Regions from separate parts of the Flavobacterium faecale genome, predicted to be linked through region 1. Evidence: riboswitches for the same ligand, from Rfam matches in the RefSeq annotation. Region 1 holds a riboswitch; the other holds the start of a gene.
What was found. Region 1 has a riboswitch for S-adenosylmethionine ahead of FFWV33_RS13765 (Na+/H+ antiporter NhaC family protein). Riboswitches for the same ligand answer to the same signal wherever they lie in the genome.

Region 1 (7,792 bases):
GATAACTTCCAAGGTACCAGATCCAACTTCACGAGTCAGAAATTTTAAATACTCTAAGTCTGTTATCGAAATGGGCGTTTTATGCGCTAAGGCATGTGTACTTTTACAAACTAAAACAATTTCGTCTTTTAAAAATTCCTGGTACTTAATGTTGGCATTTCGAGATTGTCCTTCTACTATTCCAACCTCTATCTCTTTGTTAACCAAGGCATTTTCGATTTGCTCTGTATTACCGTTTCGAAGATTTATTTTGATATCTTTTAGTTTCGAATGAAAATCTGCTAATAAGGGTGAAATTACATATTGCGAAATTGTGGTACTTGCCCCAAGTCGAAGTGCACCTTGCCTTTCGTTGGTTAAAGCACTCATTTCGAAATCAATATTTCGATAAATATCAAAAATAGTTTTGCAGTTTTTTAGTAAAACAGCTCCAGCTTGCGTCAGTGCAATTTTGCTTCCCGTTCGATCAAAAAGTTTTATTTTATACTGTTCTTCCAGTTCCTGAATATGTTTGCTTACTGCTGGCTGCGAAATATACAATTCACTTGCGGCCTTGGTAAAGCTCAAGCGATTGGCCACGGTAACAAAAACATGCAGTCTAAAATCCATTTTGATATTATTTTTATCTAAAAAGTACTAGAGTAAACCATTATATTTTCGAACAAACCATTCCGTAGAAAGAAATAACGAAATTAATAGCAACAGCCAATACCATTCGATAATCGGAGATTTGCTTGTAACTTTCTTCTGTATTGCTTTGTAATCTTGATCATTTAAAAGTAATTGTACAAGATTTTCTTTTTGGTTCGGAAAATAAAGCTTCCCTCCTGTCTTAAGCGCCAATTGGGATAATTTTTCCGCATCAGCATTTACAAATTGTTTTTCTATATCAAAATCTAAGATTTCGAACGAATTACTGTAACTACTATTTGTATTTAATTCCTTAACCGAAAAAGTATAAGTCCCAGGCGAAAGACCATCGAGATTGACTTTGAAAGCATTATTAGAACGTAGAAAATCGTAATTTTTTACCTCCTTCGTCTTAGTGTTCTTTACTGCAATGGTAAGATGTGCCTTTTCATCGAATTCATAATTTTTATTGAAAAACTGCGCAGTCATTTCGATAGACTCACCTGAATTATAAAAATTTTCATGACTAACAACTAGTGACTTTTTACTGTTATTTGAAGCTAAAAATTGAATAATCTTGTCTATAAATAAATCATATTTTTCAAAAGACTGATCCTTTACGTGCGTATCTAGACGCCATCTCCAACTATTCTCTCCAAAGAGAAAGGCAGAGCGAATTCCTTGATTTTCTACAAAAGTCAGTAAAGGTGCTTTGGTATCAATATTTCTTATTTTTGATGTAAGTAAATTTGAAACTACAGCTTTGGTTGTAATCGTGCCAAACGGATTTTCTAATGGTGGCAAGGCATCAAAACCAATATCTTCTGCTGCAAATTGATTGAATTGACTCTGAAAACTAGCTGTAAATTCTTCAGGTTGTCCACTCATTTTGAAATCAAAAAGGTTTTGATTCTGGTTCAAAAACATAAAATCAGTATGCGTTCCAGTTACAATCCAACTGTTTATTCTAGCCTTTTTAATTAGATCAAATAGGGTTTTAAAACTACTGTTGGGTTGGTACAAAACACAAACTGAATAGTCTGCTAATGATTTGATATCGTTATGCTTAACGATGGTAACTTTGCGTTGTTTATTAGATTCTATTGCACGTTTAAAAGCTGCAATATCCGGATGAGAAATACTAGAAACTAGCGCTATATTTGTCTTTTGATCTAATACTTCAACTGCAAAATTCTTTGAATTATTATACGTATTTTTTTCCCTTTCTATAGAGCTAATAGTTGCTTTGTACACCATTAACCCTACTCTATCCGCTGGTAAAAGTAGACTAATCGTTTGGCTAGTATTTTCCGGAGAAAATGAAACACTTTGTTTGGCTATAATGGACTTCCCATTTGAAATGCTAACTTCTGCACTACAATTTTTATCTCCTGAATAGGATAAGAAAATTTCAACAGGGAATTTATTTTTTAGAAAAGCATATTTATTTACATTCAGTTGAGCAATCTTCAAATCAAATACTTTTATAGTATCTCCAACGACCACAGGAAATATTTTGTTGGTATCAGAAAAACTATAGGTATAATCACTACCTGCAGTTTGATTACCATCTGTAATTACTACTGTGGGATAGATTTGATTTCGATTGTAATTTTTTAGATTTTTTGCTATACCGTCAAAATTGGTTTGACTCCCTTTAAAATCTAAAGTTGTTGTAGCACTAAATTCTTTGTCAAATTGATAGGTCTGCACTTCGAATTTATCATTCAACTCTTTGCTTTCTTTAAAAAACGAAAAAAGATCCTTTGCTGTTTGTCTAGCGTTTAATACGGCAATAGAGCTAGAATTGTCAATCACAATGGCGAAAGCTGGTTTTTCTATTTCTAGTTTGCTAGTTGTAATTACAGGGTTGATCAAAAGTAAAAAAAGACCAAACAAGGATAAAAAACGAATAAAAGCCAAAAACAAATTCAGTTTTGATTTGCTTTTGGCTTTGTATATGTATTGAAAAAATGACAATCCTCCTGCCAATAGCAAAGAAAGTATAAGAAGTAGGATTGTAGCTGCAGTCATATTTAGTAATATAATTTCATTTAAAAGTCGCGGTTATCAATAGTATGCTATAAACCGAGACTATCAACTGTTTACTAAGTTAGCATTCCTCCACAAACATTAAGTGTTTGACCAGTAATGTATGCACTCATATCTGAAGCTAGGAACAAACATGCGTTAGCAACATCTTCAGTAGTTCCACCACGTTTCAACGGAATACCATCTCTCCATCCTTGCACTACTTCTTCACTTAGTTTTGCAGTCATTTCAGTTTCGATAAAACCTGGAGCAATTGCATTGCAACGAATATTACGTGAACCTAACTCTAGCGCTACAGATTTTGTAAAACCAATTACTCCAGCTTTTGATGCTGCATAATTCGTTTGTCCTGCATTACCTTTTACACCAACTACACTACTCATATTGATAATTGAACCAGCACGTTTTTTCAAAAATGTCTTTTGAACGGCCTTGGTCATATTAAATACAGATTTTAAGTTAACTGCGATAACATTATCAAAATCAGCTTCTGAGATACGCATTAGCAAATTATCTTTAGTGATACCTGCATTATTAATTAAGATGTCAATTGTTCCAAAATCTTCTAGAACTTTGTCAACCAAAAGTTGTGCTTCATTAAAATCAGCTGCATTTGATTGATATCCTTTTGCTTTAATTCCTAAAGCATTTAATTCATTTTCCAATGCCAAAGCAGATTCTACAGATGAACTGTAAGTAAAAGCCACATTAGCTCCATGTTTTGCAAAAACCTCTGCTATTCCCATTCCAATTCCGCGACTTGCACCGGTTATAATCGCCACTTTTCCTTCTAGTAATTTCATGTTCAAAAGTTAGTTTAATTTTTATTTGAAGCTATTCCTGCTATCCGTTACAATCTTTTATGTCCGCCGCGGCGCACACAAAAGGATTTTCACTACTATCAGGGCTATCATCTTAGAGTTGTCAAATATAGAGTAATTCCCTTTTTAAAAAAAATTTCAAATTCATTTACCTTATAAAATCGAATCGAATTTATAGTTTAAAAAAACGTTTGACCAATTTATCCCAAAAAGCACTATAAATGGCAACCAAAGTAAAAACGAACAAAAATAAATGATACCAAGCATTACCAATTAAATCCATAAAATCCAATTTCCCTTTTGCAAAACTTAATATTAAAAGTACTTGCGCTCCATAAGGTAATATCCCTTGAATTACACAAGAAAATATATCGAGAATAGCGGCTGTTTTTTTTGAACTCAAATTGTATTCCTCGTTAATTTCCTTTGCAATTCCTCCGGTAATCACAATTGAAACCGTATTATTGGCAATCGCCATATTAGTAAAACCAACCAACGCTCCTATTCCCAATTGAGCTGAGTTTTTACTCTTAATTCTTCTTTTAATTTGGTGTAATAAAAAATCTATTCCTCCCGCCTTATCCACCATCGCTGCTAATCCGCCCGTAAGCATGGACAACAAAAAGATTTCGGTCATGCTAGTGAATCCTTCATAGATTTTTCGAGCAAATTCCATTATCGTAAAATGATTTCCAAAATAACCAATCAATCCCGCCAGTACAATACCTATAATCAAAGTCGAAAATACATCAACTCCCACCAAAGCAAGTACGATAACTAGTATGTAAGGAACAATTGCAAACCATTCAAAACTGGTTTTCGGAATCGTTACTGCTGTAATATCAGAATTTAAACCAAGATAAAAGAATACAAGTATTGTAATAATAGCGGCCGGAAAAGCAATAAATAAGTTAATCTTGAATTTGTCTTTTAATTCGCAACCCAAGGATTGAGTTGCTGCAATTGTAGTATCGGAAATCATCGATAGATTATCACCTAACATTGAACCACCCAATAAAGCACCAGCAATCAAGGGTAATGAAGCGCCACTTGAATTAGCCAAGTCAACCGCAATCGGGCCTATGGCAACGATAGCGCCGACAGAAGTTCCTGTAGCCGTTGATAAAAAAGCAGCAATTAAAAAGATTCCCAAAGGGAAGTAGGCTACATCTATGGTGTTAATTCCTAGGCTTACAACCGCATCAACACCTCCCATGGCCTTACTAACAACTGCAAAAGCGCCTGCTAAAAGATAAATGAGACACATGGTCATTATTTTACTTTCGCCACAACCAGCAATTAAAGTAGCAACTTTTTCCTCGGTTGAACTTTTAAACATTAAAAAAGCAGCTATAATACCAATTAGTACAGCAATTGGTGCAGGTAAGGCATAAAAATCGTCAAGCCAAATACCAGCTCCCAAAAAGGTGAAAATAAAAATAAGTAGCGGTATCAAAGCATAAGCATTGCCCTTTTTTTTCAATAAATGTGTCATAAATCAATTTTATAATGAAATGATTATAACGAAAAACAAAGCTAAAAATGGGAATGTAAAACAACATTTTTTCCAAAGGATTGGCTTATCGTTTTAGCACCTTGCTCGTTGTTGCAGGTTGCTATCTCGTAATGAGATTCGTGATAACGGGTGCAAAAGTACTTATTATTTTATAAAAAAAATAATAGCATAATGCTTTTTATAATTTTAAATTAAAAAAGCCTTACCAAAGTAAAGCTTTTTCAATTGTTTCAATCAAAATGTATCAGCTTAAAAAGCTACATTCCATTTTGGTAATTTTCCGTTTGCTGTCAAGAAATTTTGCAAAACTTGTCCTTCTACAGAAGTTGGGATTCCTTTGTCTTCAGCGTTGAAAGTTTCGAACCAAAGAACTTCAAGTCTTTCAATGTTCTCAATTTTCATTTGCGCTGGCCAAGAATATTTTCTACCTGTTTTTGCAAATTGATGTCCGTTTACAATTTTATCATACAAACCACCATTTTTACTTTTCAAAGAACCATCATTTTGTACTGTTCCAGTAGAACCTACCATGATTAATTCCTTATCATCTCCGTTGATAGCGTTTACGATAAAAACACCACTTCCTTCTGAAGCATTGCAAACATCTTCTAAACTATCATCAATTGTAAAAGTAAAACTGTTGTTTTCTTTGTATTTTTCTAATTCTTTGTACATAACTATTATTTAATTATTTTGAGATTTGCTCGACCCAATTTCATTGATAAAATGTCCTTAAGCTTGAAAATCATTTATTCATCTATCTGATTCTTATTAAATGGCTGCAAAAACAGTCCTTTTTAATAAAGTGCAAATGTATTTCTTTAATTTCATTTTTATACTAAAAAAGCCCCACAAATGTGAGGCTTCTTATATTTTAATTTCAAGAAAAGATTATCCTAAAATTTCTTTTACTTTTTTACCAATTTCAGCTGGTGAATCAACAACGTGAATACCGTTGTCTCTCATAATTTGTTTTTTGGCAGCGGCAGTATCATCAGTACCTCCAACAATAGCACCTGCGTGACCCATTGTTCTACCAGCAGGAGCAGTTTCTCCAGCGATAAAACCAATAACTGGCTTACGGTTACCATCAGCTTTGATCCATTTTGCGGCATCAGCTTCCAATTGACCACCAATTTCACCAATCATGATTATACATTCAGTTTCTGGATCATTCATCAACAATTCAACTGCTTCTTTTGTTGTAGTTCCAATGATTGGATCTCCACCAATACCAATAGCAGTAGTGATACCCAAACCTTGTTTTACTACTTGATCAGCAGCTTCGTACGTTAAAGTTCCAGATTTTGAAACGATTCCTACTGTACCTTTTTTGAAAACAAAACCTGGCATAATACCAACTTTAGCTTCTCCTGGAGTAATAACACCTGGACAGTTAGGTCCGATCAATCTAGCATTTCTAGATTTTACATATCCATTTGCTTTAATCATGTCTGCAACAGGAATACCTTCAGTAATCGCAATGATCACTTTGATACCTGCATCTGCAGCTTCCATAATTGCATCAGCAGCAAAAGCTGGTGGTACAAAAATGATAGTTGTATCTGCTCCCGCTTGCTCAACAGCATCTTTTACTGTATTAAAAACAGGACGATCTAAATGTGTAGAACCACCTTTTCCTGGAGTAACTCCTCCAACAACGTTTGTACCGTATTCAATCATTTGAGAAGCGTGGAATGTTCCTTCACTTCCTGTAAATCCTTGAACAATTATTTTGGAATCTTTATTAACTAAAACACTCATGATATATATTTTATGTAGTTTTTAAATTTGTGTTGCAAAAATATAAAATAGTAGGCAGTAATCTGTAATTGCACTCAGATATTTTAACACAAAATTCAGGGTTTTTGACTATTTTGGAAACCTCTGAATAATTTATCGTCTTTTATCTCCCAGATCACCATGAAATAACCAAGTAACATCTCTTCTCTTGGATTCTCAATCGTCTTTACAAAATGTGAATATCGCACACAAACTTTATTGTCTTCTGCAATAATTTGACTAATTCTTACTTTTGTTCGAACATACGCTTTTCCTAATGTTTCTATCAAGGAAAGAATTCCATCATAATTCAATTCAGAAAATCCGGTACTACTATGCCATTCAATACAAAAATCAGGATGAATGAATTGCTTCATTTCTTCAGGATTTATCAGCGCATCTGATTTGTAAAAATTAAGTACTAATTCTTTTGCAGTCATACTATTTTAGTTTGGTTAATATTTCAGGTATTTTTTTCAAATTTGCTAATTGTTTCAATTGCTCTCTTGACTCTTGTATTGGAGTTCCAAAATAAGATTTGCCACCTGCCACAGATTTTGTAACACCAGTTTGCCCCATAATTACAGCTTTTGTACCTATAGTTATGCCACTTGTTGTTCCAACTTGCCCCCACAATGTCACCTCGTCTTCAATAACGACGCAACCTGCAATACCTGTTTGTGATGCGATCAAACACTTTTTTCCAATTACGGTGTCGTGACCTACGTGAACTTGATTATCAATTTTGGTTCCTTCACCAATTGTAGTGTCACCCGTTACACCTTTGTCAATGGTGCACAAAGCTCCAATTCCAACATTATCTTCAATCACTACTCTACCACCTGAAACCAATTGATCAAATCCAGTTTCTCTTTTTTTATAATAAAAAGCATCAGCTCCCAAAACAGTACCTGCGTGAATAATCACATTATTTCCGATTACGGTATGATCATAAATAGCTACGTTGGCATGAATCAAACAATTTGTTCCA
Region 2 (7,792 bases), 1.7 Mb from region 1:
GAAATTTTAATAATTCCATTACTGTATTTTTCAACTTTTTAAAATCAAATAATAGTATAATTAATACTAAAACTTGGTAGAATATTGCGGAATTTAATGCTGTTACTTTATAAACAAAATCTTGAATAATTACATTTGAAAGTATAACTGTTAAAAGAATACAACCTAAAATTCTTGTTCTGTAAAATAGTAAAGTAATTCCACCAACAATTTCAAAGAGACCAATAATAATTGGATAAATTAAGGAGTATGAATAAAAACTCCACATAACCTTATGACCTTGGGATAGGTTGGTACTTGTAGAATTTGTTAAATCAGCAAATTGACTAGGCTTTGCAATTCCATATACAATCATTGAAATTGAAACAATAAAAATTATAGTCCAATATATTATATATTTTAATTTTTCTTTGATATTCTCCATTTTTTTAAAATTGCACCTACGGTTTGCCACTATGTTATTGTCGGAAGTCAGAGTTAACGCTTGGCCGCTAAAGCTAACCTAATCTTTCTGCTAATGGCTAAATTTTTTAAGTACAAAACCATCTTTAAATTCAGTCTGAAATTCAAATATCTTGTAATTGCTTTTGACAGATAGTGGCTTTATTTACTTTTCGATGAGTATTAAATTTTCGTCAATATATTTTTCTATTGATTTCGGTAAAGGTTGATAATACTGATTATCGACTTTCTTCCAGTATCTTTCATTGAATTTACTTGGTTTTTTGAAAGAGAAAAAATAATCGAATTGTTTAGCTTCTAGTTCGTTTACATATTCTTTTTCCAGCATAAAAAATTCGTGTGTCGCTTCTACTTTTTGAAATTTCTCTTTTTCTTTTCTTTTAATATTATAACTTCTGATTTCTTTATAGTAAATAATCTTTTCTGAATTTATTTTCTGAATTTCATTACTGTCATAAATTGAATTTATTGTATAATTGTTATAGTCTGTTTCCATTCCTAAAGCTTTCATTATTTTAGGTTTTGATTCCGAAATGATTTCTAATTGTAAGTTAACTTTATCATCTACTTTAGCAATTGTACCTTTTTCAAAACTTGTTTTTTTGTCTAAGATGGTTGTTTGAGAATTGTTCAGCGTTTTTAAATTATATTCATCGTTTAGATTTTTAAAATTTGAAAATTCATTAAATGTAGGAACACCTGCAACCATAAAAAATAAAGTATTACTTAATTGGTGTACTGACTTATTCTCAAATGAACGATTAGAAATAATTTTCAACTTTGTTTTACCTGACTTTAATGAAATGTATATTTCAGCGATTCCATCGATAAAATAATGTGGTCTATCTTCATTTATTTGAAGACTCCTAAAATATCCTTTTAATTTCAAATATTTATAGGTTTTGGGCTTAGTTACGACAACTTCACTTAATTCTGTAAAAATTCTTTTTATAGATATAATTTGTGTGTTATTATATTCTTCTCTACTCAAAGAAGTTGTTATGTACAAACTATTTACAAAAGTCAGATTAGTTGCTTTGGAAATAAGAATTTTATTTTCCAATTCTGAAGAAATTGCCCCATTGATATCAGTGATACCTATCAAATCTCCTTTTTCCGAATAAATCTCAACGAATGGGACAAACGTTTCTGCAAACGTTTCTTTTATTTTATGTTGAGAATGCATTGCGGAAATTGAAGTTAAAATCAATAGTATTAAAAATTTATATTTTGTCATTAACTATATTTATTATTTGAATTCTCCGTTTTTTTTCGTCATTTATGTAAATCGTAGTTGGCAGATAGCCGTTTTTAATACGCCGTTATGAAATCTGAGTTAGTAAATTTATATTCCACCGTTCCATTTTTCGTTGCTGTAAAATTTAGTTTTAATTTAACCACTTGAAGCCCGTTTATTGTAGTTTTTTCCGTGATAGTGAAGCTGCCTTGTGTCTCGTATAAAGTCCAATCAGTTGGAATTAAAATTGTAGTTGAAAAAGATTTTGGTATTCCAATATATTTTCTGAACTCTATTTTGTCATTTGTCATTTTGTTTGAAAAAGAATAAGTTCCTAATGGCATTTCTAATAAATTTTGTTTAATATTTTTTAATACAATATTATAACCATTTAATGATGTTCCTTCATAGCTTACAATTGAGTTCTGCTGATCATTTTGATTTATTCTGCTGATATTTGATAATTTTATGTCATTATTCAAAGTCATATAGTTTACAAAAGTATTACATTGACTGTTTATGAATTTTTTAATTTGGACAGTTCCCTCAATAGTGATAGTTTCATTTGGTTCCAACAAACTATGTTTCTTTTTAAAAACTTGTCCCGAAAACTTAAATTTAAGTTTTGTGTTATCTATAAATTCAAATTCAGAAATTGTTATTGTTGAAGATGGAATAAAATCAGGAGAGTAATAATCTTGACGAGAATGTCCGCTCTTGTCTACAAAATAAACCGATTTTAATGTGCCCTCTTTTGTAAGGTTCATAACTATCAAATCATCTGTAACAAAATTCTTTTTAGATGTCACTGTCACGTTTAAGTCTCTATCACAACTAAAAAACGAACTAATTTCTGAAATATCTTCTGTCGTACTCAATCCATTTATCTTTAGAGAAATTTTATTTGGACTTTCAATGATACTACTATTTTCATCCTTTATTGAATCATTAGAACAACTTATGTTTAATATAAAGATTAGTAGAATTAATGTTTTCTTCATAATTTATTATTATATACGATTTCCCTAGAGTTTCTTCTAACTTCGGTTGGCAGTTTGTCGGCTAAGGCTAGCCTAATCGTTCGGTTAATGACTAAATTTTAAGCACAAAATTATTTTCGAATTAGATCAAGCCCTATCAATTTGACATTCGACGGGTGGCAGAAGTTGTTATTCTTCATATTTCTTTAAAATTTCAATTACCGCTTCGGTACTGAATTTTTCAGTTTCATCTATCATATTTATTAATTCAGGTTTTGAAGATGTAATTTCTTTTAGCTTATTTTTCATATTATTGAATGTACCAACTACAACTGTCTGATTGTTTTCGTTAACAAAATGGTTATTGACTTGAACACTTTGGTCATACGCCTGAGGATAATATTCTATGAACCACTTAATTTTGCCGTCATAAATTACTTCCTGTAAGGATTTGAACATATTGCCACGATTTACGAAAGTTCTTAGGTTTCCTTTTAAATCCTTAAACGTCATATTTTTAACGAGCTCATATGAGATGTAGTTTTTTTTCCCTTCGTTATCTAAAATCGCAAAATATTTATTAATTGAAGTTTCGTTCAATAAAGTTTTATCGAAAAGATTGGTTTCTCCTTTTAATTTTGTCTTAACCGATTTGTCATTTATGAATAAAATTTCAACATCCATCGTCTTTTTATCTTCAATGATAATGTTTTCGGTTGAATAATTTTCTATTGGTTTTAGTTCTTCGATTTTATTCATAACCATTACACAACTAAGAAATAAAGGCGATACTGCTAATACTAATAAATTTTTGATTTTCATTTTTCATTTTTTTGTTATAATTTCTGCTATCTTTTATTTAATCGAAACAAACCTTCGCTTACATTCACACAAAACTATGTAGCTTTACGAATGTTTCATTTTCTCTCCAAATATATTAAAACTTTCCTACAAATAATAAACAAAAAACACTCCCGATCATACCGAAGTTTCGGAAGGCATCCTTGCGATTGTGATAGCCAAGTCAAGAAATATAGTTTAGAGTAGTAGCGTTATAGACGAGAAACGAAATCCTTCCGTTCCCGAATTCATTTAAGTAAATTGTTAATTAATCTAAAATCATTTGGATAAATGGAAATAGTTTAAGAAATTTGGGTAAAAATTGTTAAAAAGATGAAATCAACTTCGTTTTGCATGTGGATGACCAAACAGAAATCGTTCTGGAGTCTTACTATTGCCTAATATGAAGTATATTGATATGGCAAAGCCTCCCGAGAAATTGGAAGGCTTTTTTTTTGAAATAGATACTAATACACTAATAAATAAATCATGAGTACTTTAAAATTTGAAACCAACGCATTACACGCAGGACACGATGTGACCAAACACGCAGGAACACGAGCGGTGCCTATTTACCAAACGTCTTCGTATGTTTTCAATAATTCTGAACATGCGGCTAATTTATTTGGTTTGGCTGAGGCGGGTTACATTTATACCCGATTAAACAACCCAACCAATGATATCTTGGAACAACGTTTAGCAGCGCTTGAGGGCGGTATTGGTGCTGTGGTAACGGCATCGGGTACAGCAGCAATTGTTACAGCTTTATTGACTATGTTGAAAACCGGTGACCACATTGTGGCATCAAGCAGTTTGTATGGCGGAACGTTTAATTTACTGAATTCGACATTACCTCGTTTAGGAATCACAACCACGTTTGTTGATCCCTCTGATGCAGCAAACTTTGAGAAAGCAGCGAATGAGAATACCAAAGTGATTTTTGTGGAGAGCTTAGGGAATCCAAAACTAGATGTATTGGACTTGAAAGCGATTGCTACTGTAGCCAAAGCTTTGAAAGTACCTTTTATGGTAGACAATACCGTAGCATCTCCGGCTTTGTTGAACCCCATTGCACATGGAGCCAATATTGTAATTCATTCTTTGACCAAATATATTTGCGGTAACGGTACGTCTCTTGGAGGGGCTATTATTGATGCGGGTACTTTTGACTGGAGCAGCGGACGTTTTCCTGAATTTACAGAACCAAATGCAGGTTACCACGGTTTGGTGTATCATGAAGCACTTGGAGCAGCCGCTTTTATTGCAAAAGCAAGAATCGAAGGATTACGTGATTATGGTGCAGCATTGAGCCCGTTAAGTGCTTTTCAAATCATTCAAGGTTTAGAGACATTATCGGTACGTGTTCAAAGACACAGTGAAAACGGTTTGGCATTGGCCGAATGGTTGGAAGGACAAGACCAAGTAGCTTGGGTAAACTATCCTGGATTAAAATCAAGTAAATATTATGACTTGGCAAAAGAGTACTTGCCAAACGGTCAAAATGGTTTGGTTACTTTTGGATTAAAAGGTGGATTTGAAGCGGCTAAAAAAGTTGCCGATGACACAAAATTATTTTCGCTATTGGCAAATATTGGAGATACAAAATCATTAATCATACACCCGTCAAGCACAACACACCAACAATTGTCAGAGGAGCAACAACTGGGATCAGGGGTTTCGAAAGATTTAATTCGCCTTTCGGTTGGATTAGAAAATATCGAAGATTTGAAAGCGGATTTGAAAGCTGTTTTTGATACCTTATGATAACGCTTTGGTAAAGTATAAATAACATTCAAATTGGATTTTGATCGTACATTTGAACCGTCAAATCAAGGGAGCGGAATAGAGAAGTTTTAAAAGGAACTTGAAGAAAAAGCTCTTAACTGATTTGTTTTTTGATAATACTATCAAAATTTTGAATCAAAAATACAATTAACTGTTAATTAGTGTAATTAAGGTTAAATTTCTTGGAAAATATGGCTGAGAATTGACATTTATTTATATCTTTGTGAAACAAAAGAAAAACAAAATGAATTTTATTACTTGTAAAAAATCAGTCTTTCAATCAAAGGAAATCCGCAGGAGTGCGATTGCATAATTTATATAGTCAAATAAGATTAAAAATATAGCAAAAGCCTCCTGAGAAATCGGGAGGCTTTTTTGTTTAAAAGTGAAGAAATTAGAAATTCAATCAATAATAAATGGTTACAATTTGTACTTTAAAATATAAGATGTCGACGGTTGCTGTGTTTCATACGCAGAAGCTCGTCTGTTGATACCAAAAAGAAAAGTTTATAACAATAAACCCTTTTGGTATCCAAAACCAAAAGGGTTTTTTTTTCGTATTTCAGAAAGATTAAAGAATATCAATAATAAAAACAAACAAATAAAAGAGTAAAGTAAAACCAATTAAACGCTAAGATTATGAGCACAAGAAGAATCATCACCGGAGCAATCAATTTATTAAGGGGCAGGAGAGGCAGCCGTTTAGAAGCTGGAACAACTGTAGAGTTAACAAACACTAGATTTGGAACAACAGCAAATGCCAAGTCAAAAGGCCAAAAAAATGTGGTCGACACATTATTATTAATGTACTCTAAGGAAAATGAAACACTATTTATATAAAAAGTATTTTAGAAATTTAGATTGAAACGCAAGTAGTCTCTGAGGTTAATAGTTCAGTTCTTACTTGCGTTTTTGCTTGTTGTCGATTTTGTATAAAAATCAAAGTCGGTAAAATTTGTTTGTTAAAAAAAATAGTGGTTTCTTTGTCTTTTAAATGTTCATAAACGTATTGAAATGTTATAAAGAAAGGACGAGGGATTAGACCCGATGACGCCTTAGCAACCCTTCGATTCATCGAAGAAGGTGCTGCATTCTACCACAAACTTATGTGGACAGATAACAAAGCAAACACTGCCCGTTTATGCTACTCTTTCTTTTTCTTATACCATTTCCATATATCATCAATAACACGATTTGAAGTTGGAAAATAAACCATTAAATCTTATTATATCAAATTTTGTTACCGAAAACGGTGCAAAATACCCTTCGCTTGATCTGTCGTATCAAGTCTTTGGTGCGCCTTTGCATACCGCTCCTATTATCCTAATCAATCACGCATTGACGGGTAACTCACAAGTAATTGGAGAAACAGGTTGGTGGAATGATTTGGTTGGAATCGAAAAAACTATTGATGTTCGCAAATATACCATCGTAGCATTTGATGTTCCAGGGAATGGTTTTAATTCACCAATTATCGAAGAGTATCATGATTTTATTGCCAGAGATATTGCTCGCATCTTTGTAGAAGGTCTTCGATACTTAAAAATTGACCATTTGTTTGCCTTGATCGGAGGATCTGTTGGTGGCGGAATTGCTTGGGAGATTTTGGCATTAGAACCAAAACTAGCTGATAATTTTATCCCCATTGCAACCGACTGGAAATCGACCGACTGGTTAATTGCCAATTGCTTTTTGCAAGAGCAAATCTTGAATAATTCAAAAAAACCTATTGAGGACGCTCGTATACACGCCATGTTGTGCTACCGTACACCAGAGTCGTTCAAAGAAAAATTCAATAGACATACCACCGAAAAGTTAGAAACCTTTCAGGTAGAAAGTTGGTTAAACTACCACGGTGAGAAATTAGGGAAACGTTTTCAGCTTTCGGCCTACAAAATGATGAACCAACTCTTAAAAACCATTGATATTACGCGCAATTGTGAATCGCTTGAGTCGGTGATCTCAAAGGTAGATGCCAATATATACATCGTAGGAATCAATTCGGATTTGTTTTTTACAGCAAAGGAGAATAAAGAGACCTACATGGAAATTAAAAAATTTAAAAATAATGTATTCTATAGCGAAATTGATTCCCAGCACGGGCATGACGCTTTTTTGATGGAATACGAACAATTAGACAATTTGTTAGAAGTTGTTTTCAAAAATAAAAAACAGATGAAAATAGTAAAATTTGGCGGTAAATCGTTGGCAAACGGCGAAGGGATCAATAATGTATTGGATATTGTTGTTAATAAAATTCAAAACGAAGAAAAAATAGCCATCGTCGTTTCTGCAAGAGGGAACGCTACTGATGAGCTTGATGATATATTGACCATTGCTGCCAAAAACGGAAATTATAAACCGTTACTAGACAGTTTCAAAGCCTATCAAATAGATGGTTATGAAGGTGTTGATTTTACGGCAGAATTTGAAAAACTAGACAAATTGTTTGAAGGTGTGAGCCTTATTGGTGATTTCAGTGCCAAAA

Region 2: another riboswitch for S-adenosylmethionine. It lies ahead of thrA (bifunctional aspartate kinase/homoserine dehydrogenase I); the one in region 1 lies ahead of FFWV33_RS13765 (Na+/H+ antiporter NhaC family protein).

Annotation. Positions count from the first base shown of each region.
Region 1 covers NZ_CP020918.1:3,218,618-3,226,409, reverse strand. The annotation lists gene FFWV33_RS13780 (LysR family transcriptional regulator) at 1-609, opposite strand, end outside; gene FFWV33_RS13775 (hypothetical protein) at 637-2,664, opposite strand; gene fabG (3-oxoacyl-[acyl-carrier-protein] reductase) at 2,739-3,485, opposite strand; gene FFWV33_RS13765 (Na+/H+ antiporter NhaC family protein) at 3,676-4,998, opposite strand; SAM-I-IV-variant riboswitch at 5,055-5,150, opposite strand; gene FFWV33_RS13760 (hypothetical protein) at 5,269-5,694, opposite strand; gene sucD (succinate--CoA ligase subunit alpha) at 5,911-6,783, opposite strand; gene FFWV33_RS13750 (nuclear transport factor 2 family protein) at 6,879-7,241, opposite strand; gene FFWV33_RS13745 (UDP-3-O-(3-hydroxymyristoyl)glucosamine N-acyltransferase) at 7,243-7,792, opposite strand, start outside.
Region 2 covers NZ_CP020918.1:1,553,812-1,561,603, forward strand. The annotation lists gene FFWV33_RS06780 (hypothetical protein) at 1-424, opposite strand, end outside; gene FFWV33_RS06785 (hypothetical protein) at 608-1,699, opposite strand; gene FFWV33_RS06790 (hypothetical protein) at 1,774-2,700, opposite strand; gene FFWV33_RS06795 (hypothetical protein) at 2,869-3,501, opposite strand; gene FFWV33_RS06800 (O-acetylhomoserine aminocarboxypropyltransferase/cysteine synthase family protein) at 4,009-5,283, shown strand; gene FFWV33_RS06805 (hypothetical protein) at 5,944-6,144, shown strand; SAM riboswitch class I at 6,319-6,427, shown strand; gene thrA (bifunctional aspartate kinase/homoserine dehydrogenase I) at 6,505-7,792, shown strand, end outside.